3 regions of the Xanthomonas sp. CFBP 8152 genome follow, and region 1 is predicted to be linked to each of the others. Evidence: predicted binding sites of a transcription regulator. Region 1 holds the regulator's gene; each other region holds the start of a gene.
The links. Region 1 encodes FliA, which starts transcription of late flagellar genes. Its sites were predicted from a motif close to TAAAGTTTNNCNNNCNNNGGCCGATAA; they were not measured.
Positions count from the first base shown of each region.

Region 2: the regulator FliA is predicted to act here: its motif matches at 2,360-2,386, upstream of FHT09_RS11640 (HD-GYP domain-containing protein).
Region 3: the regulator FliA is predicted to act here: its motif matches at 2,771-2,797, upstream of FHT09_RS03085 (methyl-accepting chemotaxis protein).

Region 1 covers NZ_JACHNO010000005.1:166,724-171,445, reverse strand. The annotation lists gene FHT09_RS17920 (chemotaxis protein CheA) at 1-1,087, opposite strand, end outside; gene FHT09_RS17915 (protein phosphatase CheZ) at 1,090-1,716, opposite strand; gene cheY (chemotaxis response regulator CheY) at 1,716-2,108, opposite strand; gene FHT09_RS17905 (RNA polymerase sigma factor FliA) at 2,131-2,895, opposite strand; gene FHT09_RS17900 (MinD/ParA family protein) at 2,892-3,776, opposite strand; gene flhF (flagellar biosynthesis protein FlhF) at 3,763-4,722, opposite strand, start outside.
Region 2 covers NZ_JACHNO010000002.1:931,835-936,556, forward strand. The annotation lists gene FHT09_RS11635 (MarR family transcriptional regulator) at 1-455, opposite strand, end outside; gene FHT09_RS11640 (HD-GYP domain-containing protein) at 1,052-2,296, opposite strand; gene FHT09_RS11645 (gamma carbonic anhydrase family protein) at 3,306-3,851, shown strand; gene FHT09_RS11650 (YkgJ family cysteine cluster protein) at 4,077-4,343, opposite strand; gene FHT09_RS11655 (cellulase family glycosylhydrolase) at 4,389-4,722, opposite strand, start outside.
Region 3 covers NZ_JACHNO010000001.1:740,382-745,103, forward strand. The annotation lists gene FHT09_RS03075 (DUF4166 domain-containing protein) at 1-230, shown strand, start outside; gene FHT09_RS03080 (thiol-disulfide oxidoreductase DCC family protein) at 331-726, shown strand; gene FHT09_RS03085 (methyl-accepting chemotaxis protein) at 840-2,705, opposite strand; gene FHT09_RS03090 (membrane-bound PQQ-dependent dehydrogenase, glucose/quinate/shikimate family) at 3,307-4,722, opposite strand, start outside.

The sequences.
Region 1 (4,722 bases):
AGATCAGATGCAGGCACTCGTCGGTGCTCAGGCGGGCGGCGGCTTCGGCGTCGATCAGGCCCTTGTTGCGGGCGATCTCGCGCAGGCGTTCGGGGTCGATGCCGGCGCCGTCGTCCTGGATCTCGATGCTGACGTAGTCGCCTTCCTGCTGCGCAGACAGCCGCACATGGCCGCTGCGCGGCTTGCCGGTGGCTTCGCGCAGGGCCGGCGATTCGATGCCGTGGTCGATGGCGTTGCGCACCAGGTGCACCAGCGGGTCGGCCAGGGCCTCGACCAGGTTGCGGTCCAGTTCCGTCTCGGCGCCGATCAGTTCCAGCTCCACTTCCTTGGACAGCGTGCGCGCGACATCGCGGGCCACCTTGGGGAAGCGCGCAAACACCTTGCTGACCGGCTGCATGCGGGTGCGCATCACCGCGGTCTGCAGGCGTGCGGTGGCGATGTCCAGCGTGCTGACCGCGCGGTCGAGTTCCTCGTCGCGCAGGCGGGTGCGCAGGGTCTTGAGGCGATTGCGCGACAGCACCAGTTCGCCGATCAGGTTGACGATGGCATCCAGGCGCTTGGTGTCCACGCGCACGGTCTGCTCGGCGTCGGCTCCCTTGGCCGCCGCCTTGGGCGCGGCCTTGGCGCCGGGCGCAGCGGCGCCATGTGCGTCGTCGGGTGCGGGCGCTGCGGCGGCGGCCTTGGGCGCGGCCTTGACCGCCGGCGGGCCGCTCTTGGCATCGAACTGCGCAATCAGCGAGGCCGGTGCATGCGGCACGGCTTCGCCCGAGCCCATTGCATCCAGCATGGCCTGCAGGTAATCCAGCGACTGCTGCGCGGCATCGAAGTGATGCGCCTGCAACACTGCCTGGCCGGAGCGCGCCATGCCCAGGGTTTCCTCGGCGGCGTGGCAGAGCTCGACCATGGGCTTGATCGCCAGAAAGCCGGCGCCGCCCTTGAGCGTGTGAAAGCCGCGGAATACCGCATTGAGCTGATCGGCTTCGTCCGGTGCCTGCTCCAGCGACACCAGCTGTTCGCCGAGGCGATCCAGGATTTCCTGGGCCTCGACGATGAAATCGGCAGCAATATCGTCTGGAACAGCACTCATGGTTACAGCCCCAATCCGGACAGCAGGTCATCGGCGTCGTCCTGCGACACCGCGTGACGGTCCAGGCCCTTGACTGCAGGACCGGCAAGACCGCCGTCGTCTTTCTTCGGCTCTGGATTCTTCGGCGGCAGGCCGAGCGCACCGAAACCCTCGTGCACGCGCCGGACGATGCCGGCCACGCGCCGGATGATCTGCCCACTCAGGTCCTGGTAGCTCTGCGCCAGCGACAGCTCGGTCAGGTTGTGGCGCATCTTGTCCATCAGCGCGCCCTGGTCCTGATTCAGACCGCCGTCGCGTAGCTGGTTGGCCAGCTCACGGCATTCCTCGACCAGATCCAGCGTGCGATGGCTGGCCTTCTCGGTCATTTCCACCACGTGGTCCAGGCGCGAGCAGGCATCGTCCAGCTCGCCGGCCTCTTCGGGCACGGTGGGCAACTCGCCCAGCGCCTGACCGAGTTCGCGCGCGAGCCGGCTCAGGCCCTGCATCATCGGGCGCGTGCGCAGGGCGGCGAGGTGGTCGACCTCGCGCTTCCACGCAGCTTCGTCACCGCTTTCCAGTGCATCGAGCGCGCCCTGCAGGCGGTCGATCAACGCGGCGCGTTCGGCATTGGTGTCCACGGTGACGTTCATCAGGCGGTCGCCGCCAGACGTTCGAATACCTTGCCCAGTTTCTCTTCCAGCGTCTGCGCGGTGAACGGCTTGATGATGTAGCCGTTCACGCCGCACTGGGCCGCTTCGATGATCTGCTCGCGCTTGGCTTCGGCAGTCACCATCATCACCGGCAGGTGCTTGAGCTTGGCGTCGGCGCGGATGTTGCGCAGCAGGTCGATGCCGGTCATGCCAGGCATGTTCCAGTCGGTGACCACGAAATCGAACGGGCCGGACCGCAACGCAGCCAACGCGCTGTTGCCGTCTTCGGCCTCTGCGGTATTGGTGAAGCCAAGATCGCCCAACAGATTCTTGACGATGCGTCGCATCGTCGAGAAGTCGTCCACGATCAAAATCCGCATGTTCTTGTTCACATCAAGCTCCTAACACGAAAAATTATTCGTCAATTTCGACACCGGCGTCGGCCAGTTCGAAGACCTTGAGGCGGCCGCGCAGACGTACCACCGCCTGGCCATGGATCTGGCAGACGCGCGATTCGCTGACACCGAGCACGGCGCCGATTTCTTTCAGGTTCAATTCCTGTTCGTAGTAGAGCGACAGCACCAGCTGCTCGCGCTCGGGCAACTGGCCGATCGCCTTGCCCAGCTCGCGGCCGAATTCGCCACGCTCCATCATCTGCTGCGGATTGGGGCCACCCTTGGCGGTGGTGTCCAGCTCGCCATGATCCTCGATCCGCGACTCCAGGCTCAGCACCTGGCCGCGGGCGGCATCTTCCATCAGACGCAGGTAATCGGGCAGCGGTATTTCCATCGCGGCGGCCACTTCGGTGGCAGCGGCGGCGCGGCCGGTGTGCTGTTCGATCTTGCGGACGGCAGCGGCAGCGTCGCGTGCGCGACGGTGCACCGACCGCGGTACCCAGTCGCCCCGGCGGATCTCGTCGATCATCGAGCCACGGATGCGGATCGAGGCATAGGTCTCGAACGAGGCGCCCTGCTCTGAGTCGTAACTGCGCGAGGCTTCGATCAGGCCGATCATGCCGGCCTGGATCAGATCGTCCACTTCCACGCTCGCCGGCAGGCGCGCGGCCAGATGGTGGGCGATGCGGCGCACCAGGTCGGCGTGTTGGGTGACGATATCGTTGGCGTTGTTGCGCTGCACGGCGCGGTACTGCGCGCTGGCTGTTGCGGTGGCGGTGCTCATGCGGCCACTCCCCGTTGGATGATGCGTTCGACGAAGAACTCGACATTGCCGCGCGGCACCGTGGGGGCCTGCCAGCGCGAGGTACGGCGAGCGATTTCTGCGATGGCCTGCGCCGACGGACTGGCGGGGTAGGCCTTGATGACCGGTTGCTGGCGCTGCACCGACAGACGCAACCAATCGTCCTGCGGCACGTGGCCGAGGTAGTTCAGCGACACGTCGCCGAGGAACTTTTCGCACACCCGCGACAGCTTGTCGTACAGCAGGCGGCCTTCGTTGGGGTCGCGCACCATGTTGGCGATGATCTGCAGGCGGTCCACGCCACGCTCGCGCGAGAGCACCTTGATCAGCGCGTAGGCGTCGGTGATGGAGGCCGGTTCGTCGCAGACCACCACCACGGTGTCCTGCGCGGCCTGGCAGAAGGTCAGCACGCTGTCGGTGATGCCGGCGGCGGTGTCGATGACCATCACGTCCAGGTCGCGTTCCAGTTCGGAGAACACGTTGACCAGGCCGATGTGCTGGGCGGGGGCCAGTTCGGCCATATGGCGGCGACCGGAAGCGGCCGGGACCACCAGCACGCCGCCGGGGCCTTCGATGATCACTTCATCCAGCGTGCAGCGGCCGGCGATCAGGTCGGCCAGGGTGTACTTGGGCGACAGGCCCAGCACCACGTCCAGGTTGGCCAGGCCCAGGTCGGCATCCAGCAGCAGGGTGCGCTTGCCCATGTCGGCCAAGGCCACGGCAAGGTTGGCGGAGATGTTGGTTTTCCCCACGCCGCCCTTGCCGCCGGTCACGGCGATGGTGCGCACCGGGCCCAGGGGCTCGGGACGGGTCGCCGACAGGGGGAAGGCGTTGGTCAGCTTGGCGTATTCACGCGACTGCATGGTTGTGCTCCGGAGTACAGGGCTTATCGGCAGCGCGCCGCAAATCTTCAAGGCGAAGAACGAGACTGGCGGCATTGGCGCGGTGCAGGTCGTCGGGGACCCGCTGTCCGTCAGTCACCCAGGTGATGGGCATTTGGTGATCGACGACGACCGACAGCGCACTACCGAAGCGGCCGGTCTCGTCAAGTTTGGTCAGCACCACGCCCTGGGGCTTGGCGTGGGCGAAGCGGCGCACGACCTCGTCGAGGTCGGAAAAGTGCGCGTTGGCAGGCAACACCAGCAGCGAGGTGACCTGGTGCGCGGCGCGCAGCCAGTTCAGCTGCGCGGCCAGGGCGCGGTCGCGCTGGCCCATGCCGGCGGTGTCGATCAGCACCAGCTTGTAGTCGCGCAGGCGCTCGAGCAGTTCCAGCAGGCTCCCGGCGCTGTCGGCCTCGTGCACGGCGATGCCGAGCTGACGGCCGTAGCTGTGCAGCTGCTCGCGGCCGCCGACGCGCTGGGTGTCGGTGGTGACCAGGGCCACGTCGCGCGGGGCGTGCTGGGCGGCGAAGCGCTGGGCGAGCTTGGCGATGGTGGTGGTCTTGCCGGCGCCGGTCGGGCCGACCAGGGCGATCACGCCGCCGCGTTCCAGCGGGTCGACCGGGGCCACCGGCAGGCGCTTGGACAGCAGCCCCAGCATCAGCCCGCGGCCGCGGTGCAATTCGGTATCGGCCGGGATCTGCAGTGCCACGTCGCGGATCAGGCCGGCGTCGAAGCCGTAGTCGTCCATCAGTTCCAGGGCCTGCGCACGCACCGGTGAGCCACGCAGGCGCTCGTCGGTGAGGCGGTTCATTTCGCGCTCGATCATCTGCCGCATCAGCGCCAGCTCGCCGCGCAGCTGCTTGAGTTCTTCATCGTTCTGCGGCGCCGGGGCGGCGGCGACCGGCACCGCGGCCAGGGCCGGCGGGGC
Region 2 (4,722 bases), on a different contig from region 1:
TCGAGTGCGCGCAGCAACGGCGCCTCGCTGCTGCCCAGCACCGCGCTGAGCTGCTGTTCCATGCGCAGCACTTCGGCCTCGGCAGCGCTCAGCAGGGCCACGCCGGCGCTGGTCAGCGACAGATGCTGCATGCGTCGGTCCTGGCGTCCGCGCACCTGCCGCAGCAGGCGGCGCTTGACCAGGCGTGCCACCACGATCGCCAGGTTGGGCGCCGACACGTGCAGCACGTCGCCGATCTGGCGCTGGTTGATGCCTGGGTTGCCGTCCACCAGCATCAGCAGCGAGAAGTCGACCGGCTTGAGATCGAACGCAGCCACGCAGTCCTGAAACATCCGCCGTACCAGCAACTCGGTGCGGGTGATGCGGTAGCCCAGCAGCCGCAGCAGGCGTGCCTGATCCACCGTGGTGACGGCATCCTGCAGCGATGCGGCAGTGGCAGTGGCAGTGACGGACATGACGGTTCTCGCAACGAAGACAACGGACGAACCGGTGCGCGCAACGCTCGCCGCCCGCAACGCCGATCCGCGGCATGAGCTGCATTGTAGACGCGCGCAGGCATGCCGATGTGGGCGTGGCCGCCAACCGCGTGGCACCGCCGTGCAGGCAGGCCGCCACAGGCTGACGCCAGTCCGGCGCTTGCACATGGCGGCCGCATGCGACGGCAGGCAGGTGTGGGAAGCGACGGTCATCCAGGCAGAGCTGAGGCATGGGGTCCGGGGCCGGCAGGTGATTGCGTTGCACAATAGTTATGTATCATAACTATATTGCCAAGCTGCAGCGCAACATGGTCGTGCTCGCCAGGTTGACCAGGTGGGCCGATGGGCGTGGCGGGCGTGGCGGGCGTGGCGGCAACCGCCTGTGACCGGCGAGCCTGGCACAGGTGCGCGCGGGGTATGCCGGGCCTGGCAGCGATGGTGGCAATTACGACGGCAAGGCTGCCGCCGTCGCCAGAGGACGCCTGCGGACCCAGCCCACTCGCCCAGCGCATCTCCGCGCCAGGTAGGCCGCGTGCATGCGCGCGGCCTGTGGCCAGCGGATTACGGACTACGGATTACGGCAGCCAGAGCTTCTCAAGATCGCGGAAACCCCAGTCGGTGGGGCTTTCCATCTGCGCGATGCGGTCCTGGCAGTCCGGGCGCGACAAGTCGATGTCCTGCACCAGCACATGGCTACGCAGCTTGGCCGAATAGAACACGCGCACCCTGGGCTTGAGCAGCGCATCGGGGGTCTGCTCGATCACCACTGCCAGTTTCTGCGACTCCAGCCGCACCAACGAGCCGACCGGATAGATCCCCAGCCGGCGTACGAAGGCCTGGAACACTGCCGGATCGAAATGTCCCTGCCACGACGCCATGCGCTTGAGCGATTCGGCCGGATCCCAACCACGCTTGTAGGGACGGTCCGAACTGATGGCGTCGTACACATCGCACACCGCGCCCATCCGCGACATCAGCGCGATGTTCTCGCCCGCCAACCGGTTCGGATAGCCGCTGCCGTCCATTTTTTCGTGATGGTGCAGCGCGATCTCCAGCACCACCGCGTTCTGCACGCCGCCGGCCACCAGCAGGCGATGACCGTCCAGCGGGTGCTGGCGCATGATCTCCATTTCTTCGTCGGTGAGCTTGCCGGGCTTGTTGAGGATGTCCAGCGGCGTCACCGCCTTGCCCATGTCGTGCAGCAGGCCGCCCATGGCCGCCTCGACGACCTGCCCTTCGGGCAGACCGAGCTGACGCGCCAGCCCGCTCATCAGGCCGGCCACGGCCATCGAATGCAGATAGGTGTAGTCGTCGGCGGTCTTGAGCCTTGCCACGCTGATCAAGGCCTGCGGATGCCGCAAGACCGAATCGTTGATGGCTTCCACCAGCGGCATCGCCGCCTCGGTGTCGACGGTGCGTCCCAGCCGCACATCGCGGAACATCGCCTCGACCATGTCGCGGCCGTCTTCGAAGATCTTGCGCGCGCGCACCACTTCGGACTCGATACCGACCTGTGCGGTGACGCTATTGGTTCGCGCGGTGCGCGCGGTGGGGGCCGGCTCGGGGGGTTCCGGTGCCGGCGGCGGCGGTTGCTCCGGCTCAGGCTGCGGATCGGGTGCGCCCGGCGCTGCCGTGTCCAGGTCCAGCCCACGCGCGGTGTCGATCACCAGTTGCTCGATCCGGCTGCCATGGATCTTGTCCACGTCATCCGAATCGACCAGGAACGAGGTCTTCCAGAACGGATGGTGCACCCACGCGCCCAGCAGCTTGTAGACATACATGCCGGGGCGGAGTTGATCTGAGTCGATGGTTCTGAGCATGCCGGCGCTGATCTGCAAAGGGTCCGCGGAAGAGCCCGCCATGACGATGGAGGGTCTGTCGGGTTATCGGCAGTGCGCGGGATTTCTTTGGTAAGGGCGACTTCGCTAGCGCCATGCGACGACCGCCGGCCGAGCAGTTCAGCGCACCGGCTGGCGCATACCCGACACGGCGATGGCCGCACGCATCGGCGACACACTGCAGGCCAGATCCGGGGCCGCCGGCAACCGGCCAGCGTCCACCAGTACGCCCCCCGCACAGCGGCGAGGCGATCGCGCCGAAGCGGCCCACCCCGATCGCCCATTCTCTACTTGAAACGGCGTGATGCACTCCAGCACGAACTTGCAGGTGTCATGGCGCGCTGGGTCAACGGATGATGCTGGTGCAGGAAGCGCAACGGCATTGGCAGCCTCACGCGTGACCACGCGACCACGCAGCGCCACCACGATCAAGACGCAAGCACGCTCGCAACTGCGACGGCCTTCGACAGTGCATCGGCACTGCAACGCAACAACGACCACCGTCTTGCAAAACCGCACCGGCACTCTAGGCCGATCGCAGGGGCGTTCAAGACAGCGGCATGCATGGCTGTGCGCTTGTCGGGCAAGCCGGCAGAGCGCTTCGCCCGGCTCTCCACGCATTCGTCGACCTGTCTGCGCAGCGGCATTTGCGGTGTGCGCATTGCCTGCGCGGAAGCGATCGACCTTGCGCGTCGTTCAACGGCATATAACTGTTGGCGGCAGTGCGTTGAACGCCGCTGGATGCGTATGACTGCAAACCGCCACGCGCGCAGTGCTGCAACGCGATCCATTCGAAGCTGCAGCGAAAGTGCAGGCGTAGCCTCACATATTCTGGAGCCGGCTGTTCCAGCATGCTGGGCCGCTGCGTCATGCAGGGCCACAGCCAGATGGTTCCACTGCCACGCCAGCGCCTCCCGCGTGCCGGCGCTCGCCCGCTATCATGCAGGCAGTGCCCCGCACCGGGCGGCCCGCCGACATGCCGGAGATCATCGTGACCCCGATTCGCTCGTTCCTGGAACATACCCCGCAACTGGGCGCACGCGTCTATGTCGATCCTGCCTGCACCATCATCGGCAAGGTGAGCCTGGGCGATGACGTGTCGGTGTGGCCGGGCACGGTGATTCGCGGCGACGTCAATCATGTGCAGATCGGCGCACGCACCAACGTGCAGGACGGCACCATCATCCACGTCAGCCACCACAGCCCGTTCAACAAGGCCGGCTACCCGACCGTGATCGGCGCCGACGTCACGGTCGGCCACGGCACCATCCTGCATGCCTGCAGCATCGAAGACCTGTGCCTGATCGGCATGGGCGCCTGCGTGCTCGACGGCGCCACCGTCAAGCGCTACGGCTTTGTCGGCGCCGGGGCGGTCGTCGGCCCGGGCAAGATCGTCGGCGAAGGCGAGTTGTGGCTGGGCAATCCCGCACGGCTGGCCCGCACGCTCAGCGACAAGGAAATCGAGAGCCTGCATTATTCGGCGCAGCATTATGTGCGGCTCAAGGACCAGTACCTGGGCCTCTCCAGCACCGACTGAATCCTTGTCCCTGCGCTACGGCTGCAGACCGGCATCGGCATCGTGCGATACGGATGCGCCGCCATGCGCCTGCCGCATACGCCCCTTGCATGACGCGGCGGGCACGCAGGCGGGCAGAGGTGACGGCAGGAACACGTGGCAGGCCGCGCCGCCCTGGCAGCGCGGACCCGCAGCCAGGCGCAATTCACGTGGCGCCAGTCAGGGGCGCCGGTGACCTGCCGCGGCTCACGGCCGCGTGGCATGCTCCAGTGCCGTCAACGTGGCCAGCGCCTGGGCGCGCGATGCACCGCACATGTCCTCGGACGGACGCAGGCTGGCGCACACCGCCGGCCGCGTCGGCAACCCGAACAGGCGACAACGGCCCTGGCCGTCGAGCTGCACGCAGGGTACGCCGGCCGGCTTGCCTTGCGGCATGCCGGGGATGGCCGAACTGATCGACGGCGCGATGCAGCAGGCCGCGCAGCCGGCGCGGCACGGGATGTTCTTGCGCATGCCGCCAGTGTAAACCGCCGCCACCTGCCGGCAGCGGCAGCGTGGCTAGCGCGGCGGGATGTAGCTGGACAGGCGCACGTCGAAAAAGGCCTGCACGGCAGCGAGATTGCTCTTGGCCTGGATGTCTGCGCCCACGTCGCGGCTCATGCCGAGCACGTCGTCATCCGGCCAGCCGGGGCCGAAGCACCATTGCGTGCTGGGGATATTGTTCGCCTGCAGATGGGCCAGCATGCGCGTGGTGGCGACCTCCGCGCTGCGGTTGCCGGCCGGGTAGCCGTGCTCGCCGAGATAACCGCGCTTGCCGGCATCCCGCAGGGCGTCGATGAAGGGCGTCACCATCGTGATGCCGGTATCGGGCTGGATCACTTCGTTGCGCCCG
Region 3 (4,722 bases), on a different contig from region 1:
AGTTGGGCGCGGTGCGGTTCGAATTCGCGTTACGCGCCGATGCGCAATCGCTGTACTGGCAGGCCACACGCGTGTGGGCATTGGGCTGGATCCCGTTGCCCGCGTGCTGGTTCGAGCAGGTGCGGTGCCGCGAGCATGCCGACGCCGGGCGTTACGGATTCCTGGTCGACGTGCACTTGCCGCTGGTCGGCCCGTTCATTCGCTACGAGGGCTGGCTTGAACCGCGCTGATCCAGCGCTCGCTGACGTGTCTGGGCTGGAGCCGTCCCAGTTGGAGCCTGCTCACTCGAAGCCGTCTCGCGTGGAGCCGCCTGCTCGTCAGCCACGCGCGGTGCCCGCGAGCATCGTGTTCGATGGCGTGTGCCTGCTGTGCAATGGCTGGGTCGGGTTCCTACTGCGCCACGATCGACGCGGGCGTTATCGCTTTGCCGCAATGCAGGGCCAGGCCGGGCGCGCGCTGTTGCAGCAGCATGGCCTGGATCCGGACGACCCGTTGTCGTTTCTGCTGGTGGATGACCGCGGTGCGTGGACCGACAGCGATGCGATCGTGCGGGTGCTGGTCGGCCTGGGCGGCTTCTGGCGGCTGGTCACGGTGCTGCGCGTTGTGCCGCGCAGCGTGCGCGACATCGGCTATCGCCTGATCGCACGCAATCGTTACCGCTGGTTCGGTCGCACTGACCATTGCATGCTGCCGAACCCAGAGCAGCGCGAGCGGTTTCTGGACTAGCGCCCACCGCCCGACGCAGGAGCGCACCTGGGCGCGATGCGGCGTTACCGGGAAGGCTTCGTCGCGCCCGGGTGCGCTCCTACGGTAATTTCGTGATTCGGGGTGCCGGCGGCTTACGCGGCCGCGTTTTTGAAGCTTGCGCGCGCTAGCTTCTGTTCGCCCCTGTGCGCAGGCTGCAGGCGGAAGATCGACACTGCATCGGCCAGCTCCACGGCCTGCTCTTCCAGGCTGCGCGCAGCGGCAGTGGCTTCTTGCACCAGCGCGGCGTTGCGTTGGGTGACTTCGTCCAGTTGCGCGACGGTGCGGTTGACCTGTTCGATGCCGCTGGATTGTTCGGCGCTGGCGGCGGTGATTTCGCTCATGATGTCGGTGACGCGTTTGACCGAGCCGACGATCTCGCGCATGGTCGCGCCGGCGCGATGCACCAGGCCCGAGCCCCGCTCGACCTTGCCGGTGGAGTCGGCGATCAGCGTCTTGATCTCCCTGGCCGCATCGGCCGAGCGCTGCGCCAGGGCGCGCACTTCCGAGGCGACCACCGCAAAGCCGCGGCCCTGTTCGCCGGCGCGGGCGGCTTCCACCGCAGCATTGAGCGCCAGGATACTGGTCTGGAAGGCAATGCCGTCGATGACGCCGATGATCTCGCCGATCTTGTGCGAGGCGGTGCTGATCTGCCCCATGGTGGACACCACATCGTCCATCACCTGGCCGCCGTTGTGCGCGACTTCGCCGGTGCCCACCACCAGCCGATTGGCCTGCAGCGCGCTGTCGGCGTTCTGCTTCACGGTGGAGGTGAGTTCTTCCATGGAGCTGGCGGTTTCTTCCAGATTGGCCGCCTGTTGCTCGGTGCGCTCGGACAGGTCGGTGTTGCCGGCGGCGATGTCCACCGCCGCGCGGCGGATCGTGTCCGACGCGACCTGGATGCCGCCGATAATCTCGGTCAGCCGGGTCACGGTCTGGTTGGTGTCGTCGCGCAGACGCGCAAAGATGCCGTGCGCATCGCCGTCCACCCGCTGGGTGAGGTCGCCTTCTGCCATGGCGCCGATCACGCGTGCCAGCGCCGCCAGGTGGATTTCCACCGAGTCGTAGATGCGGTTGATGCCCTGGGCCAGCGCCCGCAACACGCCGTCCATGCCGTCGATCTGCATGCGTCGGCTGAAATCGCCGGCCGCGGCGGCATCGATGATCTGGATCAGCGCTTGCTCGGCGTTGACCTGTGCGGTGACGTCCATCCATTGCGCGATGGTGCCCAGCTTGGTGCCGTCGGCGGCGATGATCGGGCTGTAGACGAAGTCGATCTGGCGGCCAAAGAAGGGCGCGCGCACCGCCCCGGAGGTGGTCAATGCGCGCATGCGGTCGATCGCGGCCTGGCTGTCAGGATAGATGTCGCCGATGCTGCCGCCGACGAAGCCATCGGCATGGAAGCCGGGGCGAAAGCTCTGCACATCCGGCTCGATCAGCTTGAGCATCGCGAGCAGTTTGCGGTTGGCAAATAGCACTTGGCCGTCGTCGTCGGCGATGCGGATCATGGTGTCCAGATCGTCCAGCGCCTTGATCACGAACTGCCCATGGCGCAGGCCCTGTTCCATCACATCGATGTGGATGCCCAGCTTGTCCTGGGTTGCCTGCAGGGCGTGCAGCACCGGCGCGAGCTCGCCGGAGGCATGGCGCAGATCCAGACGCTGGAAGCGCCCGTCACCGATGGCCGTCACCGTGCCGAGGATCTGTTGCAGTTGCGCGACGTTGCGACGGCGCGGCCACCACCACAGCCCGGCGCTTGCCGCGCCCAGCACCAGCGGCGCCGGTAGCAAGCGACCCAACCCGCCCCAGAGACCGCCGGGCAGCAACGTTGCGGCGTACAGGGTCAGCAGGACCAGCAGCCCGATCTGTGCGACGGCAGGCAGCCATGCGGTCGTGGCACGCGCAAGGTTCCGGCCGGGGCGCGGGCGGCAGACGGCGGTGGCATCGTGTGAGGGCGACATAGGCTGAGTCCAACTGCGTGATTCGAAGTGGGGAGCGCTGTCCTGCACTGCGTGGGGTTCCATGGGTATCGGCGCTCCAGCCCGAATCATGACGGCGTGAAATCGCCGTTCGTCGGAATCTGTCGGGCCGGATCCCTGAAATGCCGATGTGTTTGATTTGGAAGCGGCTTCAGAGCAGCTAAGCGCACCGCGACACCGTCTTTTGCACCTGCACGCCGGCCTCGCAATTGTAAATTCTGAGTGAAGTATGGATAGATCCCGCAGGCACTTCGCGGGCCGCCACCCCACGCGATCCGATCGCGTGCACCCGGCCAAGACGCGCCGGCAGCGCCATCCGTGCGACGCCACGAAGAGCGCGGAATAGGGAATCGGGAATGGGGAATCGGGAATGGGCAATCGGGAATCCGGCGCACCACCGATCCAGCCCAACCCGGACGGCAACAGAAAAGCGCTTTTCCATTCCTGATTCCCGATTCCCGATTCCCCATTCCCCATTCCCCATTCCCCATTCCCGAATCCCGAATCCCGAATCCCAAAAAAAAAACCGGCCATCTCGCGATGACCGGTCTATCGATGCAGAACTTGCTGACGCCGCGTCGGCTTACTTCGCCGGCTTGGCGCCTGCGTCGTCGGGCAGCGCCCAGGCGATGACGCTGTCACCCGACTTGGTTTCCATGCGGTCGTGGCCACCCACTGCGGCCACGATGTACTGCTTGCCGTCGATGGTGTAGCTCAGCGGGGCGGCCTGCGGGCCGGCCGGCACGCGGGTCTCCCAGACCTGCTTGCCGGTGCGGGTATCGAAGCCGCGCATGAAGTCGTCCAGGGTCGCGCCGATGAAGGTCACGCCGCCGGCGGTGGCCAGCGAGCCGCTGTTGTTGGGCGTGCCGATCTCGAACTTGGTCTTGGACGGGATACCCATCGGGCCCTGGTCGTAACCGGTGCCCAGCGGACGCCGCCAGATCACCTGCTGCGTGCGCAGGTCCACGCCGGAGATGTAGCCCCACGGCGGTGCCACGCACGGCGTGTTGAGCGGCGACATCCACGGCTCCTTGCGGGCGCCGTAGGCCAGACCCTTCTGCGCCATGTAGCCGGGCGTCTTGCTCTTGCCGTCGAACACCGACACCACGCCCAGTTCGTCCATCTTTTCGCGGGTGTAGACCTGCAGGGTGTAGGGCAGGCGATTGCTGTTCATCACCATGATGCCGCGCTGCAGATCGACCGACACGCCGCCCCAGTTGATGCCGCCGTGGTTGCCGGTGAAGGCCAGCGAGCCCTGCAGGGTCGGCGGGGTGAACATGCCCTCATAGCGCAGCTGCTTGAACTGGATACGGCAGGCCAGCTGATCGAACGGGGTCATGCCCCAGGCGTCGGACTCGACGATGGTCTCGTACTCGCGGCTCGGTGCGCCCACGGTATTGGGCATGCCCGGCGAGATCGGCTGCGTGGCCGCGGTCCAGTCGCCGTGATCGGTGCCCTGCGGCACGGCGATCTGCTTGACCGGCATGATCGGTGCACCGGTCGCGCGGTCCAGCACGAACACCTGGCCGGACTTGGTGGCCTGGATTACCGCAGGACGGGTACCGCCGCCAGCCACCGGCCAGTCGACCAGGTTCGGCTGCGGGCCGATGTCGTAATCCCACAGGTCGTGGTTGACGGTACGGAAGTGCCAACGCTCCTTGCCGGTGGCCGCATCCACGGCCACCAGCGCGGCAGTGTATTCCTCATCCTGCGGAGTGCGGCCCTTGCCGAAGAAATCGCCGGACGCGTTGCCGGTCGGCAGATAGACCAGGCCCAGCTCGTCGTCGGCGGCCATCAGCGACCACACGTTCGGGGTCGAACGGGTATAGGTCTGCCCGGCCGGCGGCTCGGCGGTGATCGCCGGGTTGCCCAGGTCCCAGGCCCACCGCAGCTGGCCGGTGAGCGCATCGAAGCCGCGCACCACGCCGGACGGTGCATCGCCTTCCTGGCCGTCGCGCACCTGGCCGGTGGGCTGGATCACCACACCGCGCATCACCAC